3 regions of the Streptomyces sp. NPDC002669 genome follow, and region 3 is predicted to be linked to each of the others. Evidence: riboswitches for the same ligand, from Rfam matches in the RefSeq annotation. Region 3 holds a riboswitch; each other region holds the start of a gene.
What was found. Region 3 has a riboswitch for cobalamin ahead of ACFYW1_RS11355 (ribonucleoside-diphosphate reductase subunit alpha). Riboswitches for the same ligand answer to the same signal wherever they lie in the genome.
Positions count from the first base shown of each region.

Region 1: another riboswitch for cobalamin. It lies ahead of ACFYW1_RS02440 (energy-coupling factor ABC transporter permease); the one in region 3 lies ahead of ACFYW1_RS11355 (ribonucleoside-diphosphate reductase subunit alpha).
Region 2: another riboswitch for cobalamin. It lies ahead of ACFYW1_RS05105 (cobalamin biosynthesis protein); the one in region 3 lies ahead of ACFYW1_RS11355 (ribonucleoside-diphosphate reductase subunit alpha).

Region 1 is NZ_JBIAQQ010000001.1:551,874-557,422, forward strand. Features, by position in the region: gene ACFYW1_RS02430 (ArsR/SmtB family transcription factor) at 1-381, opposite strand, end outside; gene ACFYW1_RS02435 (Gfo/Idh/MocA family protein) at 855-1,721, opposite strand; cobalamin riboswitch at 2,056-2,240, shown strand; gene ACFYW1_RS02440 (energy-coupling factor ABC transporter permease) at 2,270-2,974, shown strand; gene ACFYW1_RS02445 (energy-coupling factor ABC transporter substrate-binding protein) at 2,971-3,351, shown strand; gene cbiQ (cobalt ECF transporter T component CbiQ) at 3,361-4,110, shown strand; gene ACFYW1_RS02455 (energy-coupling factor ABC transporter ATP-binding protein) at 4,107-4,958, shown strand; gene ACFYW1_RS02460 (TIGR02679 family protein) at 4,982-5,549, opposite strand, start outside.
Region 2 is NZ_JBIAQQ010000003.1:55,733-61,281, forward strand. Features, by position in the region: gene ACFYW1_RS05090 (class II aldolase/adducin family protein) at 63-722, opposite strand; gene ACFYW1_RS05095 (anion permease) at 1,069-2,340, shown strand; gene ACFYW1_RS05100 (hypothetical protein) at 2,376-2,606, shown strand; cobalamin riboswitch at 2,825-2,957, shown strand; gene ACFYW1_RS05105 (cobalamin biosynthesis protein) at 3,101-4,144, shown strand; gene ACFYW1_RS05110 (cobyric acid synthase) at 4,141-5,549, shown strand, end outside.
Region 3 is NZ_JBIAQQ010000006.1:66,185-71,733, forward strand. Features, by position in the region: gene ACFYW1_RS11350 (ribonucleotide-diphosphate reductase subunit beta) at 1-989, opposite strand, end outside; gene ACFYW1_RS11355 (ribonucleoside-diphosphate reductase subunit alpha) at 989-3,400, opposite strand; cobalamin riboswitch at 3,539-3,669, opposite strand; gene mctP (monocarboxylate uptake permease MctP) at 3,797-5,431, opposite strand; gene ACFYW1_RS11365 (DUF3311 domain-containing protein) at 5,428-5,549, opposite strand, start outside.

The sequences.
Region 1 (5,549 bases), on a different contig from region 3:
GGCTGCCAAGTAATGGAGTTGACTCTCCGGGTCACGGATCAGCGCGGCGATCGGAGGATCCTCGACGGGCGCCGGGTACTCCCGGGCGATCTCGTCGCGGACCGGGGCGGCCGGGGTGCGCGCCAGTTCGTCCAGCTCCTCCGCGATCCCCGTCCGCCGCGCGGCGATGCCCGCCCCCAGGAACGAGGGGACGCGCCCCCGCCGCCGGGCCAGGGCGACCACGGACCTCAGGCGCGGCGTCAGCGCCCCGTGCGCCTCGCGGGCCCAGGAACGGTGGGGCCAGGGGGCGTCGGGGCCGTACCGGGTCAACAGCGCGACTGCACCGAACGCCTGCCACAGATCGCACAGCGCCAGCCGTACGTCGGGCTGCTGTCGGTCCATCAGCCCTCCAGGTCCGCACGTCGACGCACCGGAGCGAACACTCCGGCAAAGAGCCGACGGACCGTCAACTCCCATGCTCTGAAGTCGTGTTCACTTCGAATGAGCGACGCTTCGGCGCCGGAAGCGCATGACGGATCGAACATGAACCCCGCCCACCCCTCGTGGTCCAGACCAATGATGCACGAGCTTTCGGCACCCGCACGACGACTGTCAATAACGTTGTGCCCCAGGTCACACGACCGTCACTCGGGGCGAGCGCCCGGGCGCGGAAGGTAGCCTTCTCTGGTCTAGACATGTTGCCTGAAAGTGTGTTGACTTCCCGCCGGGAAGCGCCCTCTGAAGAGCCCCCACCAGGCCAACCGTCCTCCGGGAGACACCTTTCGGCCCCTCTCCCGTCACTCCGCCGCAACCTCCGTCCGATCCGCGGGGCGCCCTCGTCGGCGCGGTCGCGGCAGGACCGGGGCCGCCCCGGTTCACCCCGTCCGGGGACCGGCGGTCGCCTCGTCCAGGGCCTCGGCGACGGCCTCCAGGACCTCGACCGGACGCAACAGGTCCTCGTGCCCGAGGGGCTGCCTGCCCGTACGGGCCATCTCCAGGAACGCTTCGAGGCCCGGTACGCAGTAGTCCGCGCCGGGGACGAGCGTCCGCTGGGCCATGGCCTCACGGGTGAGGGCCATCGCGTGGAACGGGATCTGCTCCGTGCCGCCCGGCCGGACGAGGTTCACCACGACCCGGGTGCCGCCCGCGGTGAACGACGCGGTGACGGTGGTGTCGGTGAGGTCCGTGCGGATGCCCGAGATCGCTCCGGGTGCGAGCCGGAGGGCGATGTCCACCGCGTGGATCCCGTAGAAGAAGATTCCGTCGTACTCGCTGTCGGGGTCGGCGGGCCCGGACACGACGACCAGATGCGGTGCACCGTTCGCCGCCGACCGGGCCGCGAGTTCCTCGGTGTCCGGGATCCAGCGGAGCGCCGAGGACGAGGTGAGCGGCGCGCCGTGGGCGAGCGCGGTGTCGACCATGGCCCGGGCGTCCTCGGTGGTGCGGGCGAGCGGCTTGTCGACGAACACCGCGAGGCCCTCGGCCAGGAAGGGGACCGCGAGGTCGCGGTGGCGCGTGCCGTACCGGTCCGCGACGACGACGGCGTCGACCAGTCCGAGCAGCCCGGTGGGCTCGTCGACGATGCTCGTGATCCCGCCGGTGGCCGCCAGGGCGTCGTTGCGCGGACCGGGCCCGCCGCTGAGCGCCACGACGCGCGCGTCACCGGCCGCTCCGTCGACGTTGAGGTGGCGGACGATCTGGTCGACGTGGCTGCTGTCGGTGCCGACGATCCCGATGCGCATCCGGAGACGTTCCCTTCATCGGTGGCGGCGACCCGCCCGCCCGTGGTGCGGCATCGAGTCTCGCACAGGGGCGAACGGCCCCGGCCCGCGCCGCCAGGAGTGCCGTGCGGCAGCGCCACCGGACGCGGCTCCTCGGCCACCGCCACCTACCGATGGCTGTCGCCATCCGCGCAGGTGACCGACACAGCGCCCCGGCCCCTGCGCGCAGGTGCGCGGGCGTGCGGAAACGGGCGTGGTGCACCCGGCATCGCGCCCGGTACGCGCGGGCGCGCAGGCGTGCGCGCGGCGCTCCCCGCCCCCTCCCGGCGTGGTTGTCACCACCCCGGGCCAGGCATTACTGTCACCACGCCTTGGTGAACGGGAAATCCGGTGCGATACCGGTGCGGCCCTCGCCACTGTGATCGGGAAGTCCGGCTCCAGCCCCCTGCGGGCAGCCACTGGGTCCTCGGACCCGGGAAGGCGGAGCACGGGCGGTGGTACCCGTCAGCCAGGAGACCGGCCAAGGCGCGTCAACCATCCACGAGGTGCTGGAGAGGGTCTACTGAGCCATGCACATAGCCGAGGGCTTTCTGCCTCCGGCGCACGCGATCGCCTGGGGCGTCGCGTCCGCGCCGTTCGTCGTACACGGAGTACGGTCACTCACCCGTGAGGTCAAGGAACACCCGGAGAGCACCCTGCTCCTCGGCGCGTCCGGTGCCTTCACCTTCGTCCTGTCGGCCCTGAAACTCCCTTCGGTGACCGGGAGCTGCTCGCATCCCACCGGTACCGGGCTGGGCGCCATCCTCTTCCGGCCGCCGATCATGGCGGTGCTCGGCACCATCACCCTGCTCTTCCAGGCGCTGCTGCTGGCCCACGGCGGCCTGACCACGCTCGGCGCCAACGTCTTCTCGATGGCGATCGTCGGCCCCTGGGCCGGATACGCGCTGTACCGGCTGCTGCGGCGGTTCGAGGTGCCGCTGATGGTGGCGGTGTTCTTCGCCGCGTTCGTCGCCGACCTCTCCACCTACTGCGTCACCAGTGTGCAGCTGGCGCTGGCCTTCCCCGACCCCAGCAGCGGATTCCTGGGCGCGCTCGGCAAGTTCGGCTCCATCTTCGCCGTCACCCAGATCCCGCTCGCGGTGAGCGAGGGCCTGCTGACGGTGGTCGTGATGCGGCTGCTGGTGCAGTCCAGCAAGGGGGAACTGACCCGGCTGGGTGTGTTCCTGACCCGCCGGGCGACCCCGGACGGCGCGCCCGGGGGAGTGGCCCGATGAGCCGTAACGCGAAGATCAACGCCCTGTTGCTGCTCGTCGTGGCCGCGCTCGCGGTCCTGCCGCTGGCGCTCGGCCTCGGCGACCACAAGGAGGAGCCGTTCGCGGGCGCCGACGCCGAGGCGGAAACGGCGATCACCGAGATCGAACCGGACTACGAGCCCTGGTTCTCGCCCCTGTACGAACCGCCCTCCGGCGAGATCGAGTCGGCGCTCTTCGCCCTCCAGGCCGCGCTCGGCGCGGGCGTCCTCGCCTACTACTTCGGGCTGCGCCGGGGCCGCCGCCAGGGCGCGGAACTCGCGCAGGCGCAGGAGCGGGCACGGCGGGACACCGATGGCACGTCCCTCGGCGCCGACGGCTCCCCCGCCGGGGAAGCCTGAGCCCGCCGCATGCTGCCGATCGACGAGGCGGCGCACAGCAACCGCTGGCGCCGCCGTCACCCCGTGGACAAGGCCGTGCTCGGACTCGGGCTCACCGTGCTCGCGATCTCGCTGCCGCCCTGGCCCGGCGCGGCGCTCGTCCTGGTGACGGCGCTCGTGCTGCTGACCGGCCCGGCGGGCGTGCCGGGCCGGCGGCTGTGGCGGGCGTACCGGGTGCCGTTGGGGTTCTGCGTGACCGGGGCGGCCACCCTGCTGGTGCAGGTCGGCGGCCCCGACGGGTTCGTGGCCCTCGCCGACGACGGGCCGGTCCGGGCGGGAGAACTCCTGCTGCGCACCTCGGCCGCCTCCCTCGGGGTGCTGCTGTTCGCCTTCACCACACCGATGTCCGACCTGCTGCCGCGCCTGGTGCGGGCCGGGGTGCCCGCTCCGGTCGTGGACGTCGCCCTGGTGACGTACCGCATGAGTTTCCTGCTGCTCGACTCCATGCGCCTGATCCGTCAGGCGCAGGCGGCCCGGCTCGGGCACACCACGCGGGCCGCCGCCTGGCGTTCCCTCGGCGGGCTCGGCGCCACCGCGTTCGTCCGGGCCTTCGACCGGGCGGCGCGGCTCCAGGCCGGGCTCGCCGGCCGGGGCTACGACGGCACCCTGCGCGTCCTGGTGCCCGAGGCCCGGGTCTCCGTCCCCTTCACCGCGGCGAGCCTCGCGCTGCTCGCGGCACTGACCGTCATCACCCTCGTACTGGAAAGGCCGCTGTCATGAGCGAGCCCGCCGCCCTGGTCGCCCTGCGGGGCGCGTCCTTCTCGTACGAGGACGGGCCGACCGTGCTCGACGGCCTCGACTTCGAGGTGCGCGAGGGGCGCGCGCTCGCGCTGCTGGGCCGCAACGGCAGCGGCAAGACCACACTGATGCGGCTGCTCAGCGGCGGGCTGCGGCCGCGTACCGGGCAACTGACCGTCGAGGGGAACCCTGTCGCGTACGACCGCAAGGGGCTGACCCGGCTGCGCACGACCGTGCAACTGGTGGTGCAGGACCCCGACGACCAGCTCTTCGCCGCGTCCGTCCTCCAGGACGTGTCCTTCGGCCCGCTCAACCTGGGCCTGCCCGACGCCGAGGTGCGGGCGCGCGTCGACGAGGCGCTCACCGCCCTGGACATCGGCGCGCTGGCCGACCGCCCCACCCATCTGCTGTCCTACGGGCAGCGCAAGCGGACCGCGATCGCCGGCGCCGTCGCCATGCGGCCCCGGGTGCTGATCCTCGACGAGCCGACCGCCGGCCTCGACCCGGACGGTCAGGAGCGGCTGCTCGACACCCTCGACCGGCTCCGTGCGAACGGCACCACCGTCGTCATGGCCACCCATGACGTCGATCTCGCCCTGCGCTGGGCCGACGACGCCGCACTCCTCACCCCGTCCGGCGCGCACCTCGGCCCGGCACCCGCCGCCCTCGCCCGCACGGACCTGCTCCGACAGGCGGGGCTGCGCCTGCCGTGGGGCATCGTGACAGCCGAACTCCTGCGCACTCACGGCCTGTTGACCGAAAACACCACTGGTCCGCGCACCCCGGAGGAACTGGCCGCGCTGATGCCGGAGGTCCCGGCCGACCGCTGAGCCGCCGGGGCACGTCCCCGGGCTCATCCGCCGCGACGGACCCGCTCCCCCAGGTCCGAGAGCAGATCGTCGAGCACCGCCTCCTCCTCGACCCGGATCCCGTGCTCGGCGAGGGCGACGGCCAGGGCCGGGTCCCACGGGGTCGCGGCGGGCACGCCGGTCAGCCGCTGCGGTTCCGTCACCCCGGCCAGAGCGGCCAGGTAGTCGGCCGCCCCGAAGCGCCAGGGCCGCCACGCGACACCGCGCCCCAGCGTCGCGGCGATGCGCATCCCGCCCCAGTCGAAGTCGCCGTGGTGGAGGAACCCGGCTCCTCGCGCGGACAGGCCGCGCAGCAGGGCGAGCGCCGCCGCCGAGGGCTGCCCCTGGAGGCACACCATGGGCGGGCACGCCGGTCCGAAGGTGTCGGCGGCGGCGGACAGGACGGCCGGGTTCTCACACACGTACACGGTCCCCGCCCCCGGGAGGGCGCCGCTCGGGGCGTGCCGGGTGAGCGAACGCAGCGTCAGGACGGCGGGCTCCCCCTCGTCGGCCGCCCAGTCGAGGGCCGGTGTCCCCCGCAGGTTGAGGGTCAGGACGGTCGACGACACGTCG
Region 2 (5,549 bases), on a different contig from region 3:
GGGCCGGACGGACCAACGGATACGGGCCCGGCGGGTACGGCGGGCGGGCCGGGCCCGGCGGGTCAGCCCGGCTGTCCGTATCCCTTGAGCGCCTCCTGGACGTCGCTCAGCTGGGCCGGGGAGAGCAGGCTCGGGGTGCGGCCGGGCACGGAGCTCGCGGCGAGCCAGAGCCGGCAGAGCCACTCCAGCTGGGCGGTGCGGTCGTACGCCTCGTCCAGGGTGGCCCCGTGGGTGACCGTGCCGTGGTTCTGGAGCAGGCAGCCCGTGCGGTCGCGCAGCGCGGTGAGCATGTTCGCGGCCAGTTCGTCGGTGCCGTAGCGCGCGTAGGCCGCGACCCGGACGGTCCCGCCGAGCATGGCGGCGGCGTAGTGGACCGGCGGGACCTCGGGGACCAGGGTGGAGACGGCCGTGGCGTGCACCGCGTGGGTGTGCACGACGGCGGACGCGTCGGTGTTCCGGTAGACCGCGAGGTGGAGCGGGAGTTCGCTGGTCGGGGCCAGTTCGCCCAGGACGCGGTGGCCCGCCAGGTCGACGCCGACGGCGTCCTGCGGACCCAGCCGGTCGTACGGCACTCCGCTCGGGGTGACCAGGACCGTGTCGCCGACCCGGGCCGACACGTTCCCCGAGGTCCCGACGACGAGGCCCTCGGCCGCCGTCCTGCGGGCGGTGGCGACGACACCGTCCCAGGCCCGCCCGATCGCGTCCCGCTGCTGATCGCTCATGCGCCGATCCTGTCAGGCCGGAGGACGGACGGACACGCGTTCGGCCGGGACGGACGCAGTGGGGACCGGTCGGTGGCCGGTTCCTTTCCCCGGGTGCGGGCGGCTCGCGGCCCGGGGGCGCCCCCGACGGAGCGACGGGTTCCGGGCGGGGCCGGAAGCCGGTCCGCCCGGCGGCGGCCCCCTCGGTCGAACGGATGGCCGAGGCCCCGCCGCCGACCGCGAACGGAGATAAGCGGAATGACACCAATCGCTTGGCAACACCGCAGCGCCCTGCCCAGTTCACCTTCCGTTCACTAAGGTTGCCTACGGTCTACGCACCAATGACGTCGAACGATTGCCTGGGTAAATGGAACACATCACGCTGCTCCTCGCGATTGTGATCGTGACAGCTCTAGTGTTCGATTTCACGAACGGTTTCCATGACACCGCGAACGCGATGGCGACGACCATCTCGACCGGTGCACTCAGACCGAAGACAGCGGTGGCCATGTCCGCCGTTCTCAATCTCGTCGGCGCGTTCCTGTCGGTGGAGGTCGCCAAGACGATCTCCGGCGGGATCATCAACGAGGACGGGCTGCGCACAGAAGTGATCTTCGCGGCACTCGTCGGCGCCATTCTGTGGAATCTGCTGACCTGGCTGGTCGGACTCCCGTCCAGCTCCTCGCACGCCCTGTTCGGCGGCCTGATCGGCGCGGCCGTCATGTCGGCCGGCTGGTCCTCCGTCAACGGCGGCACCGTGGTCACCAAGGTGCTGCTCCCCGCGGTCGCCGCCCCGATCGTCGCCGGACTGGCCGCGCTGCTGGCCACCAGGCTGACGTACCGGATCGGCGGGAAGATCCGCAACGACGCCCAGGAGAAGGCCACCGCCAAGGGTTACCGCGCCGGTCAGATCGCCTCGGCCGGACTGGTCTCCCTCGCCCACGGCACCAACGACGCGCAGAAGACCATGGGCATCATCACCCTGGCCCTGGTCACCGGCGGCGTCCTGAGCCCCGGTTCCAACCCGCCGGTCTGGGTGATCGTGTCCGCCGGTCTGGCCATCGCCCTCGGCACCTACCTGGGCGGCTGGCGCATCATCCGCACCATGGGCAGCGGTCTCACCGACCTCCGGCCGCCGCAGGGCTTCGCCGCCCAGACCAGCGCGGCCACGGTCATCCTGGCCTCCTCGCACCTCGGTTTCTCCCTCTCCACCACCCAGTCCTGCTCCGGCGCCGTGATGGGCGCGGGCCTCGGCCGGCAGGGCGGTGTGGTCCGCTGGTCCACCGCCACCCGGATGTTCGTCGCCTGGGGTCTGACCCTCCCGGCCGCCGGTCTGGTCGGCGCGGGCGCCGAGCTCCTCACCAAGCAGGGCACCTGGGGTGTCGTCGTCGTCGCGGCGCTGCTGATCGCGGGTTCCGGCTCGATCTGGCTGATCTCGCGCCGCAAGCCGGTCGGCCACGGCGACGTCGCCCCGGCGGACGGCGACGCCGAGCCCGCGGGCGTCATCACCACGGCCATCGCCGCCGTCAGCCCGCCGCCCACCGCGGCCCAGGCACCGGTCCAGAACCTCACGGCCACCATCGCGGCCCCGGCCGCAACCACCACCACCCAGGACCCGGCGCGACCCGCCACCGTCTGAGCGGGCCGTCCAGGCCGGCCGTCTAAGGAATCAGCATGAAAATCGACTGGGCAGCCCTCGGTTCCGTGTTCGGCGTCTCCCTCGTGGTCACCGTCGCCCTGGTGGGCCTCTTCACCCTCGGCATCGTCGGCCTCTCCAAGCAGGCCGAACCGGCGGCGCAGGGCGGCTCCGGCGGCTCGGTACTGCTGGCCCGCGCCGGGGCGTACGCCTGCTTCGCGCTGTGCGCGGCGGCGGTCGCGTACGGGATCTTCCTGATCGTCGCCTGAACACACGCGTCACGCCGGGCACACGCATCGCGCCTGAACACATGCATCACGGCTGAGCGCACACGGCACGGAGGGCCGGACACCCGCGGGGTGTCCGGCCCTTTGCCGTGCGCCCGGGGCGATGTGGGTCTCAGCACACTGCACCGTCGCAGGTCAACGGCAGGTTGACGGGCGTTCGCGGGGCGTGGTGGACTGCCGGAGCCAATCACGGCGACAGCAGAGGAAGCCGGTGCGAATCCGGCGCGGTCCCGCCACTGTCACCGGGGAGCGGTCCCCCAACACCGGAAGTCACGGCACGCGCGAGCGGGCTGGAAGGCCGGGGGCACCGCGGATCCGGGAGCCAGGAGACTCTCGTCGCCGGTCACGTCGAACCAGGGCGCGGACCCTGAGTGAGGACATATCGCCATGCCTGGCTGCCGTGCGTCCGTCGTCGGGGCGCTCTCGCCGAGAGCCGCCCGTACCGGGATCCTCCGAGGCACGACGGCCGGTTGAGCGTGCGAGCCGACCGCGTCTTCGCGTACGGCGCCGCCGCCGGTCTGCTCGGCGACCTGCTGCTCGGTGACCCCCGCAGGGGGCATCCGGTGGCCGGGTTCGGGCGGGCCGCGGCGGGCGTCGAGCGCCGTCTGTGGCACGACCACCGCGGGTGGGGCGCGCTGCACGCCCTCGTCTGTGCCGGAGGCGTCGCGGGCGGTGCCGCGCTGGTGGCCCGCGCCCTGCGCGAGCGCCCCGCCGCCTCCGTCGCGCTGACCGCCGCCACCACCTGGTCCGTCGTCGGCGGCACGTCCCTGGGCCGCGAGGCGCGGGCCATCGGCGACGCCCTGGCGACCGGCGACATCGAGCTGGCCCGCGAACGGCTGCCGCACCTGTGCGGGCGCGACCCGCAGTCCCTCGACGGACCGCAGATCGCCCGCGCCGTGGTGGAGTCCGTGGCCGAGAACACCTCGGACGCCGTGGTCGGCGCTCTGGTGTGGGGTGCCCTGGGCGGGGTGCCCGGACTGGCCGGTTTCCGGGCCGTCAACACCCTGGACGCCATGGTCGGCCACAAGTCGCCCCGGTACCGGCGCTACGGCTGGGCCTCGGCCCGCCTCGACGACCTCGCGGGCTGGCCCGGCGCCCGGCTGACCGCCCTGCTCGCCGTGGCCGCGGGAGGCCGGCCGGGCGCGGCGGTACGGGCCTGGCGGGCCGATGCCAGCCGTCACCCGAGCCCCAACGCGGGCCCGGTGGAGGCCGCGTTCGCGGGCGCGCTCGGCGTACGGCTCGGCGGGACCCTCGCGTACGGCGGCCGGGTCGAGCACCGTCCCGTGCTCAACGGGGAGGCCGGCCGGGCGGTGGAGGCCGCGGACATCGAGCGCGCGGTGCGGCTGTCGCGCCGGGTGGGCGTGCTGGCCCTGGGCGTGTGCGCGGTGGGCCGGTTCGGCGTGTCGCTCGCCGCCCGGCGGATCGCGGGGCGCCGGACGGCCGTGACCGACGGGGCCGGCCCCCGCACCTCCGGACCCCGCACCCCCGGATCTCTCATCCCAGGACGGAGAAACCCATGAGCGGCGGGCTGCTGATCGCCGGAACCACCTCCGACGCCGGCAAGAGCGTCGTCACCGCGGGCATCTGCCGCTGGCTGGTGCGCCGGGGCGTGAAGGTGGCGCCCTTCAAGGCGCAGAACATGTCGCTGAACTCGTTCGTCACCCATGAGGGCGCCGAGATCGGGCGCGCCCAGGCCATGCAGGCCCGGGCCGCCCGGGTGGAGCCGTCCGCGCTGATGAACCCGGTGCTGCTCAAGCCGGGCGGCGACCGCTCCAGCCAGGTCGTCCTGATGGGGAAGCCGGTCGGCGAGATGAGCGCGCGCGGCTACCACGGCGGCCGGCAGGAGGCGCTGTTCTCCACGGTCGTGGACTGCCTGGAGCAGCTGCGGGGCACGTATGACGCGGTGATCTGCGAAGGGGCGGGCAGTCCGGCCGAGATCAATCTGCGGCGCACGGACATCGTGAACATGGGGGTCGCGCGGGCGGCGGGCTTTCCCGTGGTGGTGGTCGGCGACATCGACCGCGGCGGGGTCTTCGCCTCGTTCTTCGGCACGACGGCGCTGCTGGCCCCCGAGGACCAGGCGCTGATCGCGGGCTACCTGGTGAACAAGTTCCGCGGCGACGTGTCGCTGCTGGAGCCGGGCATGGAGATGCTGCGCGGGCTCACCGGGCGGGGGACGTACGGGGTGCTGCCCTTCGCCCACGGCCTCGGCATCGACGAGGAGGACGGGCTGCGGGTCTCGCTGCGCGGCGCGGTGCGCGAGTCGGTCGTCGCCCCGCCGCACGGCGAGGACGTGCTGCGGGTCGCGGTGTGCGCGGTGCCCCTGATGTCGAACTTCACCGACGTGGACGCGCTGGCCGCCGAGCCCGGCGTCGTCGTCCGGTTCGTGGACCGGGCCGAGGAGCTGTCCGACGCCGACCTCGTCGTGGTGCCGGGGACCCGCGGCACCGTGAAGGCGCTGGCCTGGCTGCGCGAGCGGGGTCTCGCCGACGCGCTGGTGCGGCGCGCGGCCGAGGGCCTGCCGGTCCTCGGCATCTGCGGCGGCTTCCAGGTCCTGGGCGAGCACATCGAGGACGAGGTCGAGTCCCGCGCGGGCCGGGTCGAGGGGCTGGGCCTGCTGCCCGTACGCATCCGATTCGACCGCGAGAAGACCCTCGCCCGTCCCGCCGGCGAGGCCCTCGGCGCGCCCGTCGAGGGGTACGAGATCCACCACGGCGTCGCGGACGTGCACGGCGGGGAGCCGTTCCTGGACGGGTGCCGGGTCGGTGCCGTGTGGGGCACCCACTGGCACGGCTCGCTGGAGAGCGACGCGTTCCGCCGCCGCTTCCTGGCCGAGGTGGCGCGGGCCGCGGGCCGGCGTTTCGTCCCCGCCCCCGACACCGCCTTCGGCGCGCTGCGGGAGGAGCAGCTCGACCGGCTCGGCGA
Region 3 (5,549 bases):
CCCTCCACCGCCACCTGGTACGCGGACGGGCGGCGCTCGAAGAAGTTCGTCAGCTCCTGCACGCCCTGCAACTCCATGAACGAGAACGGGTTCTCGGAGCCGTAGACCGCCGGGAAGCCCAGCCGGGTGAGCCGCTGGTCGGCGACGCACTCCAGGTACTGCCGCATCGACTCGGTGTTCATGCCGGGCAGGCCCTCGCCGCACAGGTCGCGGCCGAACTGCAGCTCCGCCTCGACGGCCTCCTTGAGCATGTCCGTGACCTGCTGCTGGAGCTCCTCGTCGAAGAGGTCCGGCTCCTCCTTGCGGACGGTGTCCACGACCTCGAAGGCGAAGTTCATGTGCATCGTCTCGTCCCGGAACACCCAGTTGGTGCCCGTGGCGAGACCGTGCAGCAGCCCCCGCGAGCGGAACCAGTAGACGTAGGCGAACGCGCCGTAGAAGAACAGCCCCTCGATGCACGCCGCGAAGCAGATCAGGTTCAGCAGGAAGCGGCGGCGGTCGGCCTTCGTCTCCAGCCGCTCGATCTTCTCGACCGAGTCCATCCACCGGAAGCAGAACTGTGCCTTCTCCCGGATCGAGGGGATCTCCTCGACCGCGTCGAACGCCGCCGCCCGGTCGTCCGGATCGGGCAGGTAGGTGTCCAGCAGCGTCAGATAGAACTGGACGTGCACGGCTTCCTCGAAGAGCTGCCGCGACAGGTACAGCCGCGCCTCGGGGGAGTTGATGTGCTTGTACAGCGTCAGCACGAGGTTGTTGGAGACGATCGAGTCACCCGTGGCGAAGAACGCGACGAGCCGGCCGATCAGGTGCTGCTCGCCCGGCGACAGCTTGGCGAGGTCGGCCACGTCGGAGTGCAGATCGACCTCCTCCACCGTCCAGGTGTTCTTGATCGCGTCCCGGTAGCGCTCGTAGAAGTCCGGGTAGCGCATGGGACGCAGGGTCAGTTCGAAGCCCGGGTCGAGCAGGTTCTTCGCTTCGCTGGCGGTCATTACTGGCAGGCCTCGCAGGACTCGGGGTTTTCCAGGGAGCAGGCGATGGCGTCCGCGTCGGGCGCCGAAGCCTGCTGTACGGGGACGGGGGCGGCGGCCGACGCCTGGCCGGACGCGGCCCGGGCGATCCGGGTCGCCGGGCGCGAACGCAGGTAGTACGTGGTCTTCAGCCCCTGCTTCCAGGCGTACGCGTACATCGAGGAGAGCTTGCCGATCGTCGGCGTCTCCATGAAGAGGTTCAGCGACTGGCTCTGGTCGAGGAACGGGGTACGGGCCGCCGCCATGTCGATCAGACCGCGCTGCGGGATCTCCCACGCCGTGCGGTACAGCGCCCGCACGTCCTCGGGGATCCAGGCGAAGCCCTGCACGGAGCCGCTCGCCTCGCGCAGCGCCTCCCGGGTGCGCGCGTCCCACACCCCCAGCCGCTTCAGGTCCTCCACCAGGTACGCGTTGACCTGGAGGAACTCCCCGCTGAGCGTCTCGCGCTTGAAGAGGTTGGAGACCTGCGGCTCGATGCACTCGTACACGCCCGCGATCGAGGCGATCGTCGCCGTCGGCGCGATGGCCAGCAGCAGCGAGTTGCGCATCCCGGTCCGTGCGACGCGGGCGCGCAGCGCGTCCCAGCGCTCCGGCCAGTTCGGCTCGACGCCGTAGTGGTCGGGGTGCAGCACCCCGCGCGCGGCGCGCGTCTGCTCCCAGGCGGGCAGCGGGCCGGACCGCTCGGCCAGGTCGCAGGACGCCTCGTACGCGGCGAGCATGATCCGCTCGGAGATCTTCGTGGAGAGCGCGCGGGCCCCGGCGGAGTCGAACGGCAGCCGCAGCCGGAAGAAGACGTCCTGGAGACCCATGGCTCCCAGGCCCACCGGGCGCCACCGGGCGTTGGAGCGGGCGGCCTGCTCGGTCGGGTAGAAGTTGATGTCGACGACCCGGTCCAGGAAGGTCACCGCGGTGCGGACGGTGGCGTCCAGCCGCTCCCAGTCGATGGCACCGTCGACGACGAACGCGCCGAGGTTGACCGAGCCCAGGTTGCAGACGGCCGTCTCGCCGTCGTCGGTGACCTCCAGGATCTCCGTGCACAGGTTCGAGGAGTGGACGACGCGGCCCGGCTCGGCGGTCTGGTTGGCGGTCCGGTTGGCGGCGTCCTTGAACGTCATCCAGCCCTGACCGGTCTGGGCGAGGGTACGCATCATCCGGCCGTACAGCTCACGGGCGGGCATCGACTTGCGGGCCAGCCCCTTCGCCTCGGCGGCCCGGTACGCGGCGTCGAACTCCTCGCCCCACAGGTCCACCAGCTCGGGCACGTCGGCGGGCGAGAACAGCGACCAGCGGCCGTCCGCCTCGACCCGGCGCATGAACTCGTCCGGGATCCAGTGCGCCAGGTTGAGGTTGTGCGTGCGCCGCTGGTCCTCGCCCGTGTTGTCCCGCAGCTCCAGGAACTCCTCGATGTCCGCGTGCCAGGTCTCCAGGTAGACCGCGGCGGCACCCTTGCGCCGGCCGCCCTGGTTGACCGCGGCGACCGAGGCGTCGAGCGTCTTCAGGAACGGCACGATGCCGTTGGAGTGCCCGTTGGTGCCGCGGATCAGCGAACCCCGGGAACGGATGCGGGAGTACGGCAGACCGATGCCGCCGGCGTGCTTGGAGAGCCGGGCCACCTGGTGGTAGCGGTCGTAGATCGAGTCCAGCTCGTCGAGCGGGGAGTCCAGCAGGTAGCAGGAGGACATCTGCGGGTGCCGGGTGCCGGAGTTGAAGAGGGTCGGCGAGGAGGGCAGGTAGTCGAGCCGGCTCATCAGCTCGTACAGCGCCGCGACCTCGTCCACGGCGCGCGGGGAGTCGTCCTCGGCGAGCCCGGACGCGACCCGGAGCATGAAGTGCTGCGGCGTCTCGACGACCTGGCGGGTGTGCGGGTGGCGCAGCAGGTAGCGGCTGTGCAGGGTCCGCAGCCCGAAGTAGCCGAAGCGGTCGTCGGCGCCGTCGGCGAGCGCCCGCTCCACCAGCGCGTCGAGGGCGTCCGCGTTGCGGGCGACGAAGTCGGCCGTGCGGTCCGCGATCAGGCCCTCGCGGTGTCCGACGGCGACCGAGGCGGAGAAGGAGACGGCGCCCTGTCCGGCGGCCTCGTCCGCGATGGCGCGGGTCAGGAGCCGGGCGGCGAGCCGGGAGTAGGCGGGGTCCTCGGAGATCAGCCCGGCGGCGGCCTCGGTGGCCAGCGAACACAGCTCGGCCTCGTCCGCCCGTGCGCTGCGGCCGCGCAGCGCGGCGGCGGCGACGCGACCGGGGTCGGTGTCGGGCAGATCGGCGGTGAGGTCGGTCAGGGTCCGCAGCAGCGCGGCCCCCGGTCCGTCGGGTGCGGCTGCCTCGGAAACGGCGGCCGTGGACGTGGCGACCGATGCCGGATCGGCTGGTGCGATGGTCACGTGGGGGCTCTCCCTCGCTCGGCTCGGGGCCGGCGGGGGAACGGGCGGCCGGGCGGGCGCGCCCGGGAACGGGACAGCACCGCGCACGGCGTCCGCCGGCCCAACCGCGAGGCCCGGACGTCTGGCGCCCGGATCGGTCGAACCGGACGCGCTGCCGGCAGGTCCTCGGACTTGTTCGGGGTGCGCGAATGCGCACTGAGTACACCGTTGCGGGACAGTTCCGGATTCGCACCGGATTCCCCTGCGGCGACAGCGAGGATGAGCATACATGTGGGGGCCGCCCGATGAGGCGGCCCCCACATGTTGTGTCGGTCGGTTCGATCCGGACCGACGGGAAGGGCCCTGCGGGCCTTCCGGGAACGACCGGCGGCCCGTTCCTTTCGTGCGGGTCGGGCGTCAGTGGCCGCCGGGCGCACCCGCCGTGGCGGGCGGGAGCTCGGTGGCGACACCCGGGTCGCCCGCGTCGGCCGTGTAGTCGGACGGCGAGGTCTCGTCGATCCCGGCGGGCGCCTTCAGGGCGTTCAGGACGAAGGTGAGCACCACCACGACCACCACGTTCAGCACGAACGCGGTGAGACCGATGTAGCCGATCTCGCCGATGCCGGGGATCTCCGCGGACGAGCCGCCGAAGTGCTTCTGTGTCGGCGAGGCGACGCCGTACGCGGCCACCGTCCCGTACACCATGCCGACGGCCCAGCCCGCGAGCAGCGCCCAGCGGTGGAACCAGCGGGTGAACAGGCCGCCGACCAGGGCCGGCATCGTCTGGAGGATCCAGATCCCGCCGAGCAGCTGGAAGTTGATCGCGACCGTCTTGTCCATCGTGAGGACGAAGGCGAGCGCCCCGACCTTGACCAGCAGCGAGACCAGCTTGGAGACCTTGGTCTCCTGCTCCGGGGTCGCGTCCGGCTTCAGGAAGTCCTTGTAGATGTTGCGGGTGAAGAGGTTGGCCGCGGCGATCGACATGATCGCGGCGGGCACCAGGGCACCGATGCCGATGGCGGCGAACGCGACGCCCGCGAACCAGTCCGGGAACATGTTCTCGAACAGCTGCGGAATGGCCAGCTGCCCGTTGTCCACCTTGATCCCGGCGGCGATCGCCATGAAGCCGAGCAACGCCAGCAGGCCCAGCATCAGCGAGTACAGCGGCAGGATCGTGGTGTTGCGCCGGATCACGTTCCGGCTGCGGCTGGAGAGCGTCGCCGTGATCGAGTGCGGGTACATGAAGAGTGCCAGTGCCGAGCCCAGTGCCAGGGTGGCGTATCCCCAGTGGCCCGCCTCGCCCGGTGCGAGCGCGCCGCGCGGTTTGCCGGTGGCCGGGTTGGTCTGCGAGAACGCCTCGCCCGCCTTGGCGAAGATGTCGTCGAAGCCGCCCAGCTTGATCGGGATGTAGATGATCGCCACCGCGATGACCAGGTAGATCAGCCCGTCCTTGACGAACGCGATCAGCGCGGGGGCCCGCAGTCCGGACGAGTAGGTGTACGCGGCGAGCACCGCGAACGCGATCAGCAGCGGCAGGTCCTTGATGAACCAGTGGGTGTTCTCGCCACCGCCGACGCCCATCACGTCCAGCACCGCCTGGATGCCGACGAGCTGGAGCGCGATGTACGGCATCGTGGCGAGGATGCCGGTGAGGGCGACCGCCAGCGACAGGCCCTTCGAGCCGAACCGCCCGCGCACGAAGTCCGAGGTGGTGACGTACCCGTGCTTGTGCGAGACCGACCACAGCCGGGGCAGGAAGGTGAAGATCAGCGGGTACACGAGGATCGTGTACGGCACGGCGAAGAAGCCGGCCGCGCCCGCCGCGTAGATCGCCGCGGGAACGGCGACGAAGGTGTACGCGGTGTACAGGTCGCCGCCGAGCAGGAACCAGGTGACCCAGGTGCCGAACGACCGTCCGCCCAGGCCCCATTCGTCGAGACTGGCCTCGTTCTCCGCCTTGCGCCAGCGGGCCGCCATGAACCCCATGACCGTGACGGCGACGAAGAAGAAGATGAAGACGCCGAGCGCGACGCCGTTCACACCGTCCTTCATGAGGAAGCACCCCCCTTGCGGGCGCGCTGGTCACGCTGCCACAGCTTGTACGCGACCATCGTGAGCGCGGTGGAGATCAGTACCCAGAGCATCTGGTACCAGTAGAAGAACGGGATGC